3 regions of the Sulfitobacter alexandrii genome follow, and region 2 is predicted to be linked to each of the others. Evidence: riboswitches for the same ligand, from Rfam matches in the RefSeq annotation. Region 2 holds a riboswitch; each other region holds the start of a gene.

Region 1 (5,163 bases), on a different replicon from region 2:
AAAGGTTCATCCAGAAGAACCAGGGGCCGCGCCTGAACCAGCACCCGTGCGAGCGCAGCCCGGCTTTGCTGTCCGCCCGACAGGGCGCCGGGCCGGCTCTGCGCGTGCTCCGCGAGCCCGACCCGGTCCAGTGCCTGCGCTACACGATCGCGATCCACCTGTGTCAGGCGCATGTGCGGATTGATGCCAAGGCCCACGTTTTGCATCACGCTGAGATGCGGGAACAGGTTGTTGTCCTGAAACAGCATCGTCATGGGCCGCGCGCCCGGCGCGGCGTCGGTGATGTCGCGGCCATCCCACGTGATGCGCCCGGTGCTCAGGGGGACGAAGCCGCCCATCGCGCTCAGCAGGGTGGATTTCCCGGCGCCGGACGGTCCGATCACGGCATATTTGCAGCCCGGTATCAGGTCCATGTCCGCTGACAGCCGGAAGTCGCCGAGCGTGATCTCTGCCTTCTCAATGCGCAGCATTGGCACGCCCTCCCCTGTCGCAGATCCAGAACAGGCCCAGCGCCATGAACAGCAGCAGCAAGGCAGCGCCCGACGCGGCATGCATCTGGTAGGACCCCATCAGCCGGTACATCTGCAGCGGCAAGGTCGCCCGCTCGGGATCGGCGAACAGCGCGATCACGCCAAGGTCGCCGATCGAAAGCGCGCCGGTCAGACCAGCGGCAAAGCCGATCTGCGGTCTCAGCCGCGGAAGGACAACCCAACGCCAGAGCGACCAGCCGTGCATCTGCAGCGCAGCAGTCAGACGTCCGTACTCCCGCAGTGTGTCCCGCAGGCGAGGGACGATGATCCGAAGGGCAAAGGGCAGCGCCATCAGCGCGTTCACCAAGGCCGTCACAGGCAACGCCAGCGCCGAAGGGTCCACCAGCGGATTGAGAAGAATGAACCAGCCCGTCCCGATCATCAGTGGAGAGGCCGACAGACCGAGAAGGCCGATCGCCTCCACCGCGCCGCTTGCGCGACCCGCGATCCAGCCGGCCATCGGCAGTGCCAGCAACAGAAGGATCACGATGCTCGCCAGGGCGACCCCGAGAGACACGGCAGCGGAGTGCCACACCGATGCCGGCATCAACGGCAGCCCCCCAGACCGCGGGCCACCACCGCCCCAAGCGGAAGCAGCAGGAATGCCGCGCCCATCAGGATCAGCACGACGTCGCCCCAGCGCTGCAGGCCGGGGCGCGCATCCCACCGCATCGGGACCCGGTCCAGCCCCCGCCGATGCCGGTCGCCGGGATGAAGCGCAGGGTCACGAGCGCGGCGCATCCCGCCAGCACCAACTGCACCAGCGACAGCAGCGCCGCACGGGTCAGGTCGAAATCGTAGCGAAATGTCTGGTAGATGGCGAGCTCGATCGTGGTGGCTGCGGGACCGCCGCCAAGGGTCAATGCCACCGCGAAACTGGTCAGGCAGATGACAAAGATCAGCCCCAGAGCGCCGGGCACGATCTGGCGCAGCAGCGGCCACTCCAGTGTTCGCGCGACGGCGCGCGGACTGAGATCCAGCTGCGCGACCAGGCGGAACCGCTCTGCCGGAATGGCCTGCCACCCCTGAAGCAGGAGCCGCGTGGCCAGCGGAAGGTTGAAGAATACATGGGCGAGCACGACACCGTGAAGCCCGTAGATCGACACCTCCGGCAGACCGAGGGCCGCGAAAACGAGATTCAACAGGCCGTTGCGCCCGAAGACCGCAAGCAGTCCGATCACCGCGACGATCACGGGCAGGACGAACGGAACCCCCAGCAACATCACCAGCAGGCCATGTCCGAAGAACCGCCGCCGCGCCAGCGCGCGCGCCAAGGGGATCGCCAGAAGCACCGAAAGGACGGAAGACAACATCGCCTGCACGACGGTAAAGCGGATCGCCGCGAAGTCGCCCGGGTCGAAACCGCCCGGTTCGGCCCGCGACAGGATCCCGATGCAGGCCGCGAGCACCACCGCCACCGTCAGGACAGCGGCGGCGATCCCCGCGTTGCGGGTTACTGGGTCAGCGCGCTGCGCCATGCCTCGATCGCCTTATCCTGTAGGGCGGCCGCTTCGGTTTCGTCATAGAACAGAACCTTCTCCGGCAGGTCCAGCTTCGCCCAGCCATCCGGCCATTGATCGCGCGGCAGGGCCGACGGCAGCGACCAGTTCGCGCTCGGGATCTTTGTCTGGAACGTCTCCGACATGACAAATTTCATGAACGCGTCCGCCAGTTCGGGCACATCGGTGTCGGCGATCTTGGCGACCGTCTCGACCAGGAAATAATGCCCCTCGGGGAAAAGCGCCGCGTGCTTGGTGAAATCCTCCTCCGCGAACATGTGATACGCGGGCGAAGTGGTGTAGCTCAGGACCATGTCCGCTTCGCCGTCGGTGAACATGCCATAGGACGTCGACCAGTCCTTGGTCACGGTCAGGATCTTCGGGGCCAGCTTGCGCCACGCCTCCTCTGCCCCGTCGCCATAGACGGACTGAACCCACAGCACCAGCGCCAGTCCGGAAATCGACGTGCGCGGATCCTGGATCACGATCTTGACGTCGTCGGGCATGTTCAGCAGATCGTCGAACGTGGCTGGCGGGTTTTCCATCCGGGTGTCATCGAACACGAACGCGGTGTGCGAGTAGTTGAAGGGCAGGAACACCTCGTCCTGCCAGTCGACCGGCAGGGTCAGGTCCGAATTGTCCTGCCCGTGCGGCGCGAAAAGGCCGGTCGCCCGCGCCTTGGCCATGACGTCCGAGGTCAGGCCGATGACCACATCCGCCTTGGTGCGCTTGCCTTCGAGCAGGAGGCGCGGCATCAGATCCCCGGTCGAGTATTGCAGGTCGCAATCGCATATCGCCTCGAATTGGGTTTCGATCGTCGGGCCGGGGCCCCACTCGGACGTGAAGTAGTCGCCCGCATAGACCGTCAGCACGGGCGTCTGTGCCGACGCGGCGGTGGCGGCGAGTGTAAAAGCAGCAGCAAAGGCCAGATGTCTCATGGCATCCTCCATCATGCGGCGTCAGAAAGCGTTGGATGGATGTCCATACCTTCCCTCCGCCGGTGTTAACCGGTTCAGGTTCAACGGGTCCGCACTTGCGTACATCTCAGCCTTTCGGCCCCCCGAGGTATCCCAACAGCTAGGATGGCCCTGCTCGACATGCAAGGCAAAACCGCTTGAGGCCCCCCATCGGCCCCGGTAACAGGGTCACCAGAGGAGCGCAGCGATGTCGATCAACAGCTTTGGCCACCTTTTCCGCGTGACGACCTGGGGCGAAAGCCACGGTCCGGCCCTGGGCGCCACGGTGGACGGTTGCCCCCCGGGCGTGCCGGTGGACGCCGCCATGATCCAGCACTGGCTGGACCGCCGCAAACCGGGCCAGAACAAGTACACGACCCAGCGCCGGGAGGCCGACGAAGTGCGCATCCTGTCCGGGGTTTTCGAAGGTGTGACCACCGGAACCCCGGTGCAGCTGATGATCGAGAACACCGACCAGCGGTCGAAGGATTACGGGGACATCAAGGACAAGTTCCGCCCCGGTCATGCCGACATCACCTACTTCCAGAAATACGGCGTGCGCGACTATCGCGGCGGTGGCCGGTCTTCGGCCCGAGAAACCGCGAGCCGCGTGGCGGCGGGCGGCCTCGCGCGCGAGGCGATCAAGGCGATCGCGCCGCAAGTGCAGATCACCGGCTACATGGTGCAGATGGGCCCGCACAGGATCGACCGCGATGCCTTCGACTGGGACCAGATCGAACAGAATCCGTTCTGGGTGCCCGATGCCAAGGCCGCGACCGACTGGGCCGACTACCTTGACGGCCTGCGCAAGTCCGGCAGCAGCGTCGGCGCCATCATCGAGGTCGTTGCGCGGGGTGTGCCCGCAGGTCTTGGCGCGCCGGTCTACGGCAAGCTGGACACCGATCTGGCCGCCGCGATGATGAGCATCAATGCCGTCAAGGGCGTGGAGATCGGCGAAGGCATGTCGGCGGCGATGCTGACCGGTGAGCTGAACGCGGACGAGATTTTCATGGGTAACGATGGAAAGCCCGCCTATTCCTCCAACCACGCAGGCGGCATCCTGGGCGGGATCAGCACCGGGCAGGACATTGTCGTACGGTTTGCGGTCAAGCCGACGTCGAGCATCCTCACCACGCGCAGAACCATCACCAGGACCGGCGAGGAAACCGAGATCATCACGAAGGGTCGGCACGACCCCTGCGTCGGTATCCGGGCCGTTCCGGTGGGCGAGGCGATGATGGCCTGCGTCCTGCTCGATCACATGCTGCTGCACCGGGGGCAGGTCGGGGAGAACCGCGGCATCATCGGCCCGGACGCATGAGCCGGTCATGAAGGTCGAGGATTTCTCAGCCAGACCCGCGCTCGGGGTTGCGCTCAAGATCACGGCGATTTTCCTGTTCACCTGCATGTCGGCGATCATCAAGTCCACCTCGGACGAGATCCCGCCGGGCGAACAGGTCTTCTTCCGATCCCTTTTCGCCATCCCGATCATCCTGATCTGGCTTGCCCAGCGCGGACAGCTCAAGGTCGGGCTCAAGGCGAAGAACCCGATGGGGCACGTCTGGCGGGGGCTGTTCGGGACCACCGCGATGGGATTGACCTTTGCCGGGCTCGGCCTGCTGCCTCTGCCAGAAGTCACCGCCATAGGTTTCGCTACCCCGATCTTCACCGTCCTGCTCGCCGCCGTGATGCTGGGAGAGCGCATCCGGCTGTTGCGGATCAGCGCGGTGGCGGTCGGACTGGTGGGGGTGCTGATCATCCTCTGGCCCCGGTTCGGCGGCGCCCAGATGGATCAGATGGCCACGCTGGGCGCGATGCTGATCCTCGGTGCGACGCTGATGCGCAGTCTGGTGCAGGTCCACCTGCGCCAGCTGGTTCAGAACGAACATACCGCCGCCATCGTTTTCTACTTCTCGGCCACCGCGACCGTGCTGTCGCTGCTCACCCTGCCCTTCGGCTGGGTCATCCCCACCGGACAGACCGCGCTTCTGCTCATTTCGGCCGGGCTGGTGGGCGGGGTCGCGCAAATCCTCGTCACGTCGTCCTACCGGTTCGGTTCGGTGTCGATGCTGGCACCCTACGATTACACTTCAATGCTGTTCGCGATCGTTCTCGGCTACGTCATCTTTGGCGAACTGCCCACGATCATGATGCTGGCGGGGGCCGCGCTGGTGATCT
Region 2 (5,163 bases):
AATTGCGCCTCGTCATTGGCATCCGCGATGGAACCGGGGCGCAGCCCGTCACCGAGCGAGAAGGACACGTCATAGGCGCGCGCGATCTCGCAGATCTCGTCGAAATGCTCGTACAGAAAACTTTGGCGGTTATGGTGCAGGCACCACTTTGCCATGATCGAGCCCCCGCGCGACACGATCCCCGTCACCCGGTTCACCGTCATCGGGATCATGTGCAGCCGCACACCTGCATGTATGGTGAAGTAATCCACCCCCTGCTCGGCCTGTTCGATCAGGGTGTCGCGAAAGACCTCCCAGCTCAGGTCCTCGGCGATGCCGCCGACCTTTTCCAGCGCCTGGTACAGCGGCACCGTGCCGATCGGGACCGGCGAGTTTCGCAGGATCCAGTCGCGGATGTTGTGGATGTTGCGCCCCGTCGACAGGTCCATGACCGTGTCGGCGCCCCATCTGGTCGCCCAGACCATCTTTTCCACTTCCTCGGCCATCGAGGAGGTCACCGCCGAGTTGCCGATATTGGCGTTGATCTTGACGAGGAAGTTCCGCCCGATCGCCATCGGCTCGGCCTCGGGATGGTTGATGTTCGCGGGGATGATCGCGCGGCCCTTGGCGATCTCGTCACGCACGAATTCCGGCGTGATGAAATCCGGAATTTCCGCACCGAAACTTTCGCCGTCGCGCGCCAATGTCTGTGCATGGGCCTCTGCCTGCGCCTTGCGCCCGAGGTTTTCGCGGATCGCGACGAATTCCATCTCGGGCGTGACGATGCCCGCGCGGGCATAGGCCATCTGGGTCACCGCCCGACCTTGCGTGGCGCGACGGGGCGCGTTGCGAACGGGAAACTCCGGCGTCAGTCGCGCGCCTTCGGCAAAGCCGTTGTCAGCCGGCTGCACATGGCGCCCGTCGTAGGTTTCGGTATCGCCACGGGCCGCGATCCAGCCCTCGCGCAGGCGCGGCAGGCCCCGGTCGATGGCGACCGTCGCCTCCGGGTCCGTATAGGGGCCCGAGCTGTCATAGACGGTGACGGGCGGTTCCCCGGCCGTGGGGTGCAGCTCGATCTCGCGCATGGGCACGCGGATATCGGGGTGACGGGTGCCCGCGTGCCAGACGCGGCGCGACGCGGGCAGCGGGCCCGTGGTGACGGTTGGGGTGAGATCTTTCATCGGTCGGAGCCTCCATAGCTCAAAGCGTTGGAGACCCAGTTCCGCGTCGAATGGGATTGCCGGTGTGGGAATAGCCCTCCACGAAAGTGGTCGGGGCCCGCGCGGCCAGTGCACCATCCCTACGCCAGTGTGAACTGGATCAGGTTCATCGGGTCACTGCGCTGCACGGGTGCCAGCAGTATCTCAGCCTCTTGTCGAGACCCCCCGGGTGAGTGCCCGCAGGCTGTTCTGGGCGCGCGCAAATGTCAACGCATGATAAGAGGGGCCATTATCGTTACCACTCGGGCGGGTGATTTGAGACTGTCCGGAATCCGCGCGCCTCGGTATATTGCTCAGACTTGTGCCACGCCCGGGCGGTTTCGATATCGGGGAATTCCACGACGACGGTGCGCAGACTGTCATCCTCGCCTTCCAACTTTTCTGGCGTTGCCCCCCGAACAACGAACCGGCCCCCGAAGGCCTGCACCGCCGGACTGGAACGGGCTGCGTATTCCTTGTAGGCTTCGGCGTCACTTATCTTCACTCTTGCAAGAACCAGTGCCGGCATTTCGCCTTCTCCGTGTTTTTGTTGTCTAGTTCGCGGTCACCAGCGCCCCATCATACAGGATCTGCTGACCAGAAATATAGTCGTTGTCGTCCGACAACAAAAACGCGGCCATCCGCGCGTAGCCTTCGGGCGTTCCATACCGGCGCAATGGAACCGTCGCCAAGGTCTGCGCGCGCACGTCATCGACACCGATATTGCGCTGCTTCGCGTAGGAGTCGTTCCACTCGCGAATACGGCCTGTTTCAACATATCCCGGCGCCAGGGCGTTGAGCATGATCCCTTCCGGCCCGAGTTCAAGTGCCGCCGTCTTGAGCGCATTGACCAGCGCGGCGCGGAGACTGTTTGACAGGCCAATACCGGCATAGGGCGACTTGACGGTAAAAGACGACACCGCCACAACCCGTCCGCTTTCGGCTTCCTGCATTTGCGGCACCAACGCCCGCAGCACACGCAAAGGGCCATTCACCATGATTTCGACCGATTGTGACCAATCCTCATCCGTGATGGCCATCAACGGCTTGACCGGCGGTCCGCCGTGGTTGAGCAGCAAGGCACTGGCCCCGCCCAGACCGCTGGCGGTTTCTGCCAATGCAGCCGCGACCGCGGGTTCGGCAACACTGCCGGGCACAATTTCGATCCGCACGTCATGGCGAGCGCGCAGCGTATCGGCGGCCTCTTTGGGATTGCGCGATGAAAGCACCAGATCATACCCGCGTTTTGCCATTTCCTCGGCCACGGCGAATCCCAGCCCGGAACGGGCGCCGACAACAACGCAAACCTGATTTCTGCTCATATCAAATCCTCAGTTCGTGGCTGGCTCAGGGCCTCAGGCCGTGCACACAGTCCCGCCAGGTCAGGACGGTGTGTTTCCGATTTCGGATTCCCTGTCGTTCACCCGGCGCCAAGCGATAAGATCCTCAATCGAGATCAACTTGAGCCCATAACGGCGGGAAAAGGCCGCCAGGTCGGGGAGTCGAGCCATTTCGCCGTCGGCCAGCGCAATCTCGCAGAGCACGCCGCCGGAGTAGCGCCCAGCCAAACGCGACAGGTCCAGCGATGCCTCGGTGTGTCCGGGACGTCCAAGCACCCCTTCGGGGTGTGCGCGCAGCGGAAAGACATGGCCGGGACGGTTGAAATCGCCCGGCACGCGGTTGGCGTCGGTCAGCGCACGGATGGTTTTTGCCCGGTCAGACGCCGAAATTCCCGTGGTTGTCCCTTCGCGCAGATCACAGGTGATTGTGAACCCGGTGCTGAGAAACTCGGTGTTGTTCCCCACCATCTGCGGCAGGTCCAACTGCTCCAGGCGCTCGGCGGACAGTGACACACAAATCAGCCCCCGCCCCTCGGTCGCCATGAAGTTGATGTCGGCAGGGGTGACCGCGTCAGCGGCCATGATCAGATCGCCCTCGTTCTCGCGGTCAGCGTCATCAACGACGATCACCATCTCGCCGCGCGCAATCGCGGTGATCGCATCCTCCACCCTATCCAGCACAATCGGCGAAACGATCTCGCCTTCCAGCAGATTCAGGCTGACTACATTCGCCATCGTGTTCATTGGGTTACCTCGGCAGTTCCAGTACAGTAGCTTTGGATCGTCTTTCCTGCGATTTGGGTCATTCGCTTTCCTTCCCTTTAGATCGCCCGGACTAGCCCGCCATCCACAAGCAGGCCCTGGCCGGTGATGTATCCGGAGTCCTCGGAAAGCAGGAAGGCAATCGTCGCACCCATTTCATATTCGACTGCCGCATATCGCCCCATCGGGATCTTCGCCAGCGCCTCGGGTTTGCTGGGATAATTGTCGACGAAGCCGGGCAGCACGGCATTGATCCGCCAGCCTTCGCCGCCGTGGCGGGCGACGCAGAGCTTGAGAAAGCCTGACAACGCGGCCCGGAAGACCGCCGATAACGGATAGGTCAGTTCCGGTTCACGTGCGGCATAGGTCGAGACCGATACCGCCGCTCCCGACTTTTGCCGCGCAAAAATCGGGGCCAGGTGCCGCATCGCGCGGACCGTCGGCATCAGGATGATTTCCATCGCAGTGTGCCAGTCGTCGTCGGTGAGCTCCAGGATTTCTCCCTTGGGCGGATGGCCGGTATTGATGACGGCGCCATCAATCCGTCCGTGAAGATCCATCGCGGTCGAAATGAGCCGGGCGATGTCGTCATCGTTGGTCACGTCTCCGCGCAGGGCCGTTGCGCCCAGTTCCGCGGCCGCGGCTTCGATCTTTTCCGAACGCGACATCAGCACGAGTGACCAGCCGCGCGCCGCCAATGCGCGGGCCGCGCCCAGCCCGATGCCCGAGCTCGCCGCCGTCACCACGGCGACCTTGGCCCGCTGCGTTTCCCCGCCATTGGTTACATCGCCCTGCATCGCCGCCTCCTTGGTTGGCGCGGCAACACCAGCCGCGCCGGTCACATGTTTTCTCAGATGTCGGGCATCCACAAATCTGGCACGTATTCGTACCCCGATCCATTGCGCACCACATGACCAAAGCCCGGGAACTCCAGGTGCATCCCGCCGATGGCCAGACGGTCCGCAGAAATACGATCCAGGATACGATGCCGCGTTTTGCGGGCAAGGTCGACGTCCACGTCAAAAGCCAGACCGACGTCGGGACGGGCAATCTGCACCACCGGCACGTGGGTAATATCACCCCAGATCAGCAGTTCTTCGTCACCGCTGGACAGGTGATAACCGCTGTGGCCAGGGGTGTGGCCCGGCAAGGCTTCGCGGCGCATGCCGGGAATGATCTCTTCCTCGCCGATTGCGTGCCAGCGGTCGCCATAGGCCTTGCGCAGCTGTGGCGCGTAGGAGTTGACCTGTTCGGATACGCCCACTTCGTCGGTCGGCGGCTCACCCCCAAGCCAATGTTTCTCTTCGTCTACCGACAGAAAGACTTCGGCCCGCGGGAAGATCGCAGCCCCGTCGTCGTCCAGCATACCGCCGGCATGGTCAGCGTGGATATGGGTCAAGGCAATGCGGTCGATCTGGTCAGGTGTCACCCCAACCACCGCCAGATTGTCCACCACCTTTCCGAGCGTCGGTCCCATCAGATTGCGTGCACCGGTGTCCACCAACGTGCGCGAACCGCCCTTCTCAATCAGATAGGCACCGATGGTAATATGCGGATCGCCGGGGCGAAAGCGGCCTTCCAGGGTTTTCTTCACCTCGTCGGGCGCCATGCCGACCATTACCTCGGCCGGCACCGGAACGATACCGTCGTTGATCGCCGTGACCACAAAGTCGCCCACGCGCCTGCGGTAAATGCCCGGCGCTTGCCGGATCGATTGGTCGTCAGTCATTTGCGTCTCCTCCGCGTTGTGTCTCTTATTAGTTTGCGAAGACGCCAAGCCCCCGCGTCCGCGCGATCAGGACAATTCGGCCGTCCGGTTCAAGACCGTTATGATACGGCTGAAGCACTATTCTGCATCGCCATCGGGTCCGAATATACCCATG
Region 3 (5,163 bases), on a different replicon from region 2:
CCGCCGCCCAGACGTATCCCTTCCGCGTGGCCTCCATGAACGCTTCCACCGTCTCGGGATCGGCTTGCAGCGTCGATGTCAGCGTGCCGATGTAGCCGCCCTGCGGTTCGGGCACGCCGTAGTCGCTGTATTCGAAATGGGATTGTTCCCGGCCCAGCAATTCGCTGTTCACCCCTTCCCAGGTCGCGACCTCCAGCGTGAAATCGACCGCGCCGTTGGCCAGCGCCTCGTAGGCGCCGGTGCCGAGCGTCACCGTCTCGTAATCGGCCACGCCGCCGTCGTTCTCGATCATGGTCGAGATCAGGGCCGCCTCCCACGCGGTGCCGAAACCGGCGTAGACCTTTCCCTGCAGGTCCGCCGGTCGGGAAATCGCGGCGTTCGAGGTGTTGTAGACGAGCCGGCCGGCTTCGCGCTGCATCGTGGCCCACAGCGCGATGATCTCCGCACCACCGGCCTTGGCCGTCATGAAACCGAGCGCGGTCATGTAGGCGAAATCCACCGCTCCGGCAGCCAGCAGCGCGGTAGAGGCGCTGTCGGTATAGGGCAGGATTTCGACGTCCAGGCCCGCGTCGGCGTACCAGCCTTTCTCCTGCGCCACGATCAGGCCGACGTGGTTGGTGTTCAGCGTCCAGTCCAGCGCGATGCTGATATCTTCGGCAAGGGCCATCGGAGCGGCAAGCCATGTGGCAAGGGCAAGGGGGGCGAGTTTCATCTTGAGTCCTCCAGAAGCATGGATTTGAGCGTCGAACGGATGCCGGCCAAGCTGGCTTCGGTCCGTGCGGCGCGGGGGATGGTGAGGGGAATGTCGGCGATGATCCGGGCGGGGTGCTGGCCCATGACCAGCACCCGGTCGGCGATCTGGGTCGCCTCGAACAGGTCGTGGGTGACCAAAAGGACGGCGCGCGGATCGGCTTCGAGCCGGTCGGCAAGCCAATCCTGCATCTTCAGCCGCGTCACGGCATCGAGGGCGGAAAAGGGTTCGTCCAGCAACAGAACCCGCGCGCCCTGCACCATGGTGCGCATGAATGCGGCCCGCTGTCGCATCCCGCCCGACAACTGGTCGGGAAACTTGTCTTCGTTGCCCTGAAGGCCGAAGATCGGAAACAGGCCGCGCACCCTGTCCCGTGCAGCGGCATCCGCTTCGCCTCTGATCTCAAGCCCGAGCGTCGCGTTTTCGAACACCGTGAGCCACGGAAACAGCGAATCTCCCTGCGGTTGATAGGCAATGCCCGGATGCGGCAGCGCGATCTCGTGTCCATCGAACCGGGCGCACCCCGTTGCGCGCAGTTCCGGCGCGAGTACGCCCGACAGCCACTTGATGACCGAGCTTTTGCCGCAGCCCGACGGCCCGATGAGACAGGTGAGCCGACCGCGCGCCAGCTCGATCGACAGGTTCTCGACGAACAGCGCGTCCCGTGTGCCGATGTTCAGCCTCTCGACCTCAAGCACGGCCCGTCCTCCGGAAACGGCGGTTGGTCAGGCGATCGACAAGCTGGATCAGCGCGAGCAGGGTAAGCGTCAGCAAGGCCGAGACGAGCACGGCGGACAACACGAGGTCTGCGCGGAAACTGTTCTTGGCGGTTAGGATGTAGATCCCCAAGCCCCGGCGCGCCCCGGCGTATTCGGCAAAGATCGTCGCCACGATGGCATAGGTCGCCGAGATCCGGAGGCCCGCAAAGAAATGTCCGCGCGCCGAAGGCAGCGCGGCGCGCCGAAAGACCTGCCAACGGCTCGCCCCCATGGACCGAAGCTGATCCCCGTAGGCGCGCGGCAGCGTGGCGTATCCGGCCATCAGGCTGACCACCATGGGAAAGAAGGTGACGAGGATCACCAGCAAGACCTTCGGCAGCAGACCGAACCCGAACCACAGCACCATCAGCGGGGCGAGCGCCACGATGGGCACCGTCTGGCTTGCAATCAGCAGCGGCATCGCCCCGCGCCGCAGCCAGTCGACGAAGTGGAAGACACCAGAAACGAGCGCGGCGATCATCACGGAGAGGCTGAAGCCGACGGCGGCCACCCCGATGGTCGCCGCCGCGTGGCGGAATATGGCGGCCCGGTCGACGACAAGGCCGTTCAGCACGTCGCTGGGGGCCGGGAGCACGAGCGGCGACAGGCCCGCAAAAGCCACGTAGCCCTCCCAGCCCCCGAAGAAGGCCACCGCCAGCACGCCGGCCGGAAAGATATGTCGCAAGACCACCATGGCTCACCGGACGGCGGCGCGATCCCCGTGGGGTTGCACCGCGCACCCGTGGAGGATCAGGTCAGGCTGGGGCTGTTGGCAGAAGCGGTCATGTCGATGGTGACATGACCCTCGGCCGGACCGAAGCGCAGGAACGCCTGCCGCAAGGTTTCAAACACGGCGCCGGCGTCGCCCCGCAAGCGCGTGCAGAAATTCTTGGTCTTGTGGAAGCAGCCGCTCGACCTCAGGAAGTCGATGCAGCCATAGATCTCTTCCATGTGGTTGCCGCTGCCCATGACATAGAGCGAGAACTGCAGGTCGATGTCCACACCGGTTTCCGGCGCGGACCGGACGGCCGCCGCCGCTTTGATCTTGCGTTCTTCAAGGCTCTCGTCCTGGGCCTTTTCCAGCACCTCGCACCGGCAGGCGGGATCGTCCGCTTCTCCCGGACAGCCGCGCGACAGGGTGACGTGCATCGTCACGTGTTCCGGCCTGCGGGCGGACGCCGCAAACAGGTCGCGGATGGCGCCGAACAAGGTTTCCGGCGCGCCGACCATCAAGGTCGACATGTCGTCGGTCTCGATCTTCAGGTCGGATCTGTAGGGGGACAGGGCCTCGAGCCCGGAGGTGATGACATCCACGAAATCGGACGTCATGGGGTAAAGTGACACTTGCGCGCCTATGAACATGCTGGCTCCTCGCTCCGCTGGTATTATCCAGATCAGCTGTGAAGGGTTCGCGCGGTTGCGCATCTCAGCCCCTGAACGGAGCACCCCTGGTTATGTCCGGGCACCGTGTCTTCTGCGGCCCGGCAAGTCAACAGGGTGCCTGCCGGAATTTTTGGGACAGGCCCGAATGCGCCCGTTCCGCAAGGGGCAGAAAATATAGTTTACAAAAAACATCAACATTATTAACCCGAACCGGCGGGTCCCGATCTCCTTGGTGCCGATCCTGATTGTCTTGCCATCTGCCGGGGCTTTTCCGATGCTGAGTAACTTCTTCGATTATTACCGCCCCTGGAAAAAGCTGTTCTGGCTGGACTTCGGGTGTGCCGTGGTATCCGGGCTGCTGGAGCTTGCCTTTCCACTGGCGATCAAGGGGTTCATCGACGTGCTGTTGCCCCGCGGTGACCTGGGCATGACGCTGCTGGCGGCGGTGGGGCTGCTGTTCATCTACCTGCTGAATGCCGTCCTGATGACCGTCGTGATTTACTGGGGTCATATGCTCGGCATCAACATCGAGACGGAGATGCGTCGGCGTGCCTTCGCGCATCTCCAGCGCCTGTCGTTCTCCTTTTTCGACAAGGTCCGCACCGGCAAACTGGTGGCGCGGGTCACGCGAGACCTCGAAGAGATCGGGGAGGTGGCCCACCACGGCCCCGAAGACCTGTTCATCGCGGTCATGACCTTCGTGGGCGCCTTCGCCCTGATGCTGACGATCAATGTCGAACTGGCGCTCATCACGGCCGTGATCGTACCGGTCTGCGTTGCCATCGTGACCGTCTACGGCGGGCGGATGACGCGAACCTGGCGGTCGATCTATTCCCGCGTCGCCGACTTCAACGTACGACTGGAAGAGAACATCGGCGGTATCCGGGTGGTTCAGGCCTTTGCCAACGAAGACCACGAGGCGACGCTGTTCGCCCGGGACAACAGCGGCTATCGCAAGACGAAACTCGCGGCGTACAAGCTGATGGCAGGGTCATCGGCGCTCAACTACATGGGGATGCGTCTGATCCAGGTTGTCGTGATGGTCGCCGGCGCGGCATTCGTGCTGCAGGGGGCGTTGACGACAGGCGGGTTCGTGGCGTTCCTCCTGCTGGTGACGGTGTTCTTTCGCCCGCTGGACAAGATCGCCGCGGTGATCGAGACCTATCCCAAGGGCATCGCGGGCTTTCGCCGATATCTCGACCTGATGGCGACGGAACCCGACGTGGCCGATTCACCCGGGGCCACGGTCGCGCCCGCCTTTCGGGGTGAAGTCCGGTTCGAGAACATCCAATTCGACTATGGCGCGGGCCGGCCCATCCTCAAGGACATCTCGCTTGCCGTGGGCGCGGGCGAGAAGATGGCCTTTGTCGGCCAGTCCGGAGCCGGCAAGACGACGCTGCTTGCGCTCGTCCCGCGGTTCTACGATCCGCGCGAGGGGCGGATCACCATCGACGGGATCGATGTCCGCGGGCTCACGCTGAACTCCCTCCGGGGGCAGATCGGTATCGTGAGCCAGGACGTGTTCCTGTTCGGGGGCACGCTGCGGGAAAACATCGCCTACGGACGGCTTGACGCCACGGAGGCCGATATCCTCAAGGCAGCGGAACAGGCGCAGTTGGCCCAGATGATCGCGGACCTTCCCGAGGGTCTGGATACCGTGGTGGGCGAGCGTGGCGTCAGCCTGTCGGGCGGACAGAAGCAGCGGGTCGCGATTGCCCGCATCTTCCTCAAGAATCCGCCGATCCTCATTCTCGATGAAGCGACATCCGCGCTGGATACCCAGACGGAACACCAGATCCAGACGGCGCTGGACGCCCTCTCGCGCGATCGGACCACGCTGATCATCGCGCACCGGCTGGATACCATCCGCAATGCCGACCGGATCGCGGTGATGCACGAAGGCAGGATCGTCGAGACGGGCAGCCACGAACAGCTGAGCAACGGCGTGGGGCACTACGCACGCCTCGCGCGACGGTGAGTTCCCGGTCGGCGGGGCTTCAGCGCTCCCAGTAGTAGGCGAAATAGCCCTCGGCGCGGCCAACGCCGAGATCGCCGCAGAACCGCGCCTTGGCCTTGCGGATCAGCTCCTTCTCGGCGGCGATCCAGACGAAGCGGTCCGGCCCGACGGGTGGGTCCGCAAGCGACAGCTTGTCCCAAAGGGTCTCGCCCCGCGCCCTGACCAGCCATGACAGCGCGACACCCTCCGGGCGGGGCAGGGGCGTGATGTCCTGTTCCGTCCCGACCTCCAGGATCACGGTGCCCTGCCGCTCC

What was found. A riboswitch is a leader RNA that binds a small molecule or an ion and turns the genes downstream of it on or off. The one in region 2 is predicted to bind thiamine pyrophosphate.
Region 1: linked by a shared signal. The riboswitch ahead of BOO69_RS00550 (thiamine ABC transporter substrate-binding protein) and the one ahead of thiC (phosphomethylpyrimidine synthase ThiC) in region 2 are both predicted to bind thiamine pyrophosphate.
Region 3: linked by a shared signal. The riboswitch ahead of BOO69_RS15005 (YkoF family thiamine/hydroxymethylpyrimidine-binding protein) and the one ahead of thiC (phosphomethylpyrimidine synthase ThiC) in region 2 are both predicted to bind thiamine pyrophosphate.

The regions. Positions count from the first base shown of each region.
Region 1 covers NZ_CP018076.1:112,176-117,338, reverse strand. Annotated here, with positions in the region: gene BOO69_RS00560 (thiamine ABC transporter ATP-binding protein) at 1-470, opposite strand, end outside; partial or broken gene BOO69_RS00555 (thiamine/thiamine pyrophosphate ABC transporter permease ThiP) at 457-2,008, opposite strand; gene BOO69_RS00550 (thiamine ABC transporter substrate-binding protein) at 1,984-2,967, opposite strand; TPP riboswitch at 3,002-3,102, opposite strand; gene aroC (chorismate synthase) at 3,194-4,306, shown strand; gene BOO69_RS00540 (DMT family transporter) at 4,314-5,163, shown strand, end outside.
Region 2 covers NZ_CP018081.1:241,701-246,863, forward strand. Annotated here, with positions in the region: gene thiC (phosphomethylpyrimidine synthase ThiC) at 1-1,160, opposite strand, end outside; TPP riboswitch at 1,259-1,377, opposite strand; gene BOO69_RS22295 (DUF1330 domain-containing protein) at 1,435-1,707, opposite strand; gene BOO69_RS22300 (SDR family oxidoreductase) at 1,733-2,500, opposite strand; gene ribB (3,4-dihydroxy-2-butanone-4-phosphate synthase) at 2,561-3,202, opposite strand; gene BOO69_RS22310 (SDR family oxidoreductase) at 3,340-4,077, opposite strand; gene BOO69_RS22315 (MBL fold metallo-hydrolase) at 4,131-5,009, opposite strand.
Region 3 covers NZ_CP018076.1:3,056,239-3,061,401, reverse strand. Annotated here, with positions in the region: gene BOO69_RS15020 (ABC transporter substrate-binding protein) at 1-712, opposite strand, end outside; gene BOO69_RS15015 (ABC transporter ATP-binding protein) at 709-1,449, opposite strand; gene BOO69_RS15010 (ABC transporter permease) at 1,442-2,203, opposite strand; gene BOO69_RS15005 (YkoF family thiamine/hydroxymethylpyrimidine-binding protein) at 2,260-2,871, opposite strand; TPP riboswitch at 2,864-2,969, opposite strand; gene BOO69_RS15000 (ABC transporter ATP-binding protein) at 3,167-4,870, shown strand; gene BOO69_RS14995 (siderophore-interacting protein) at 4,890-5,163, opposite strand, start outside.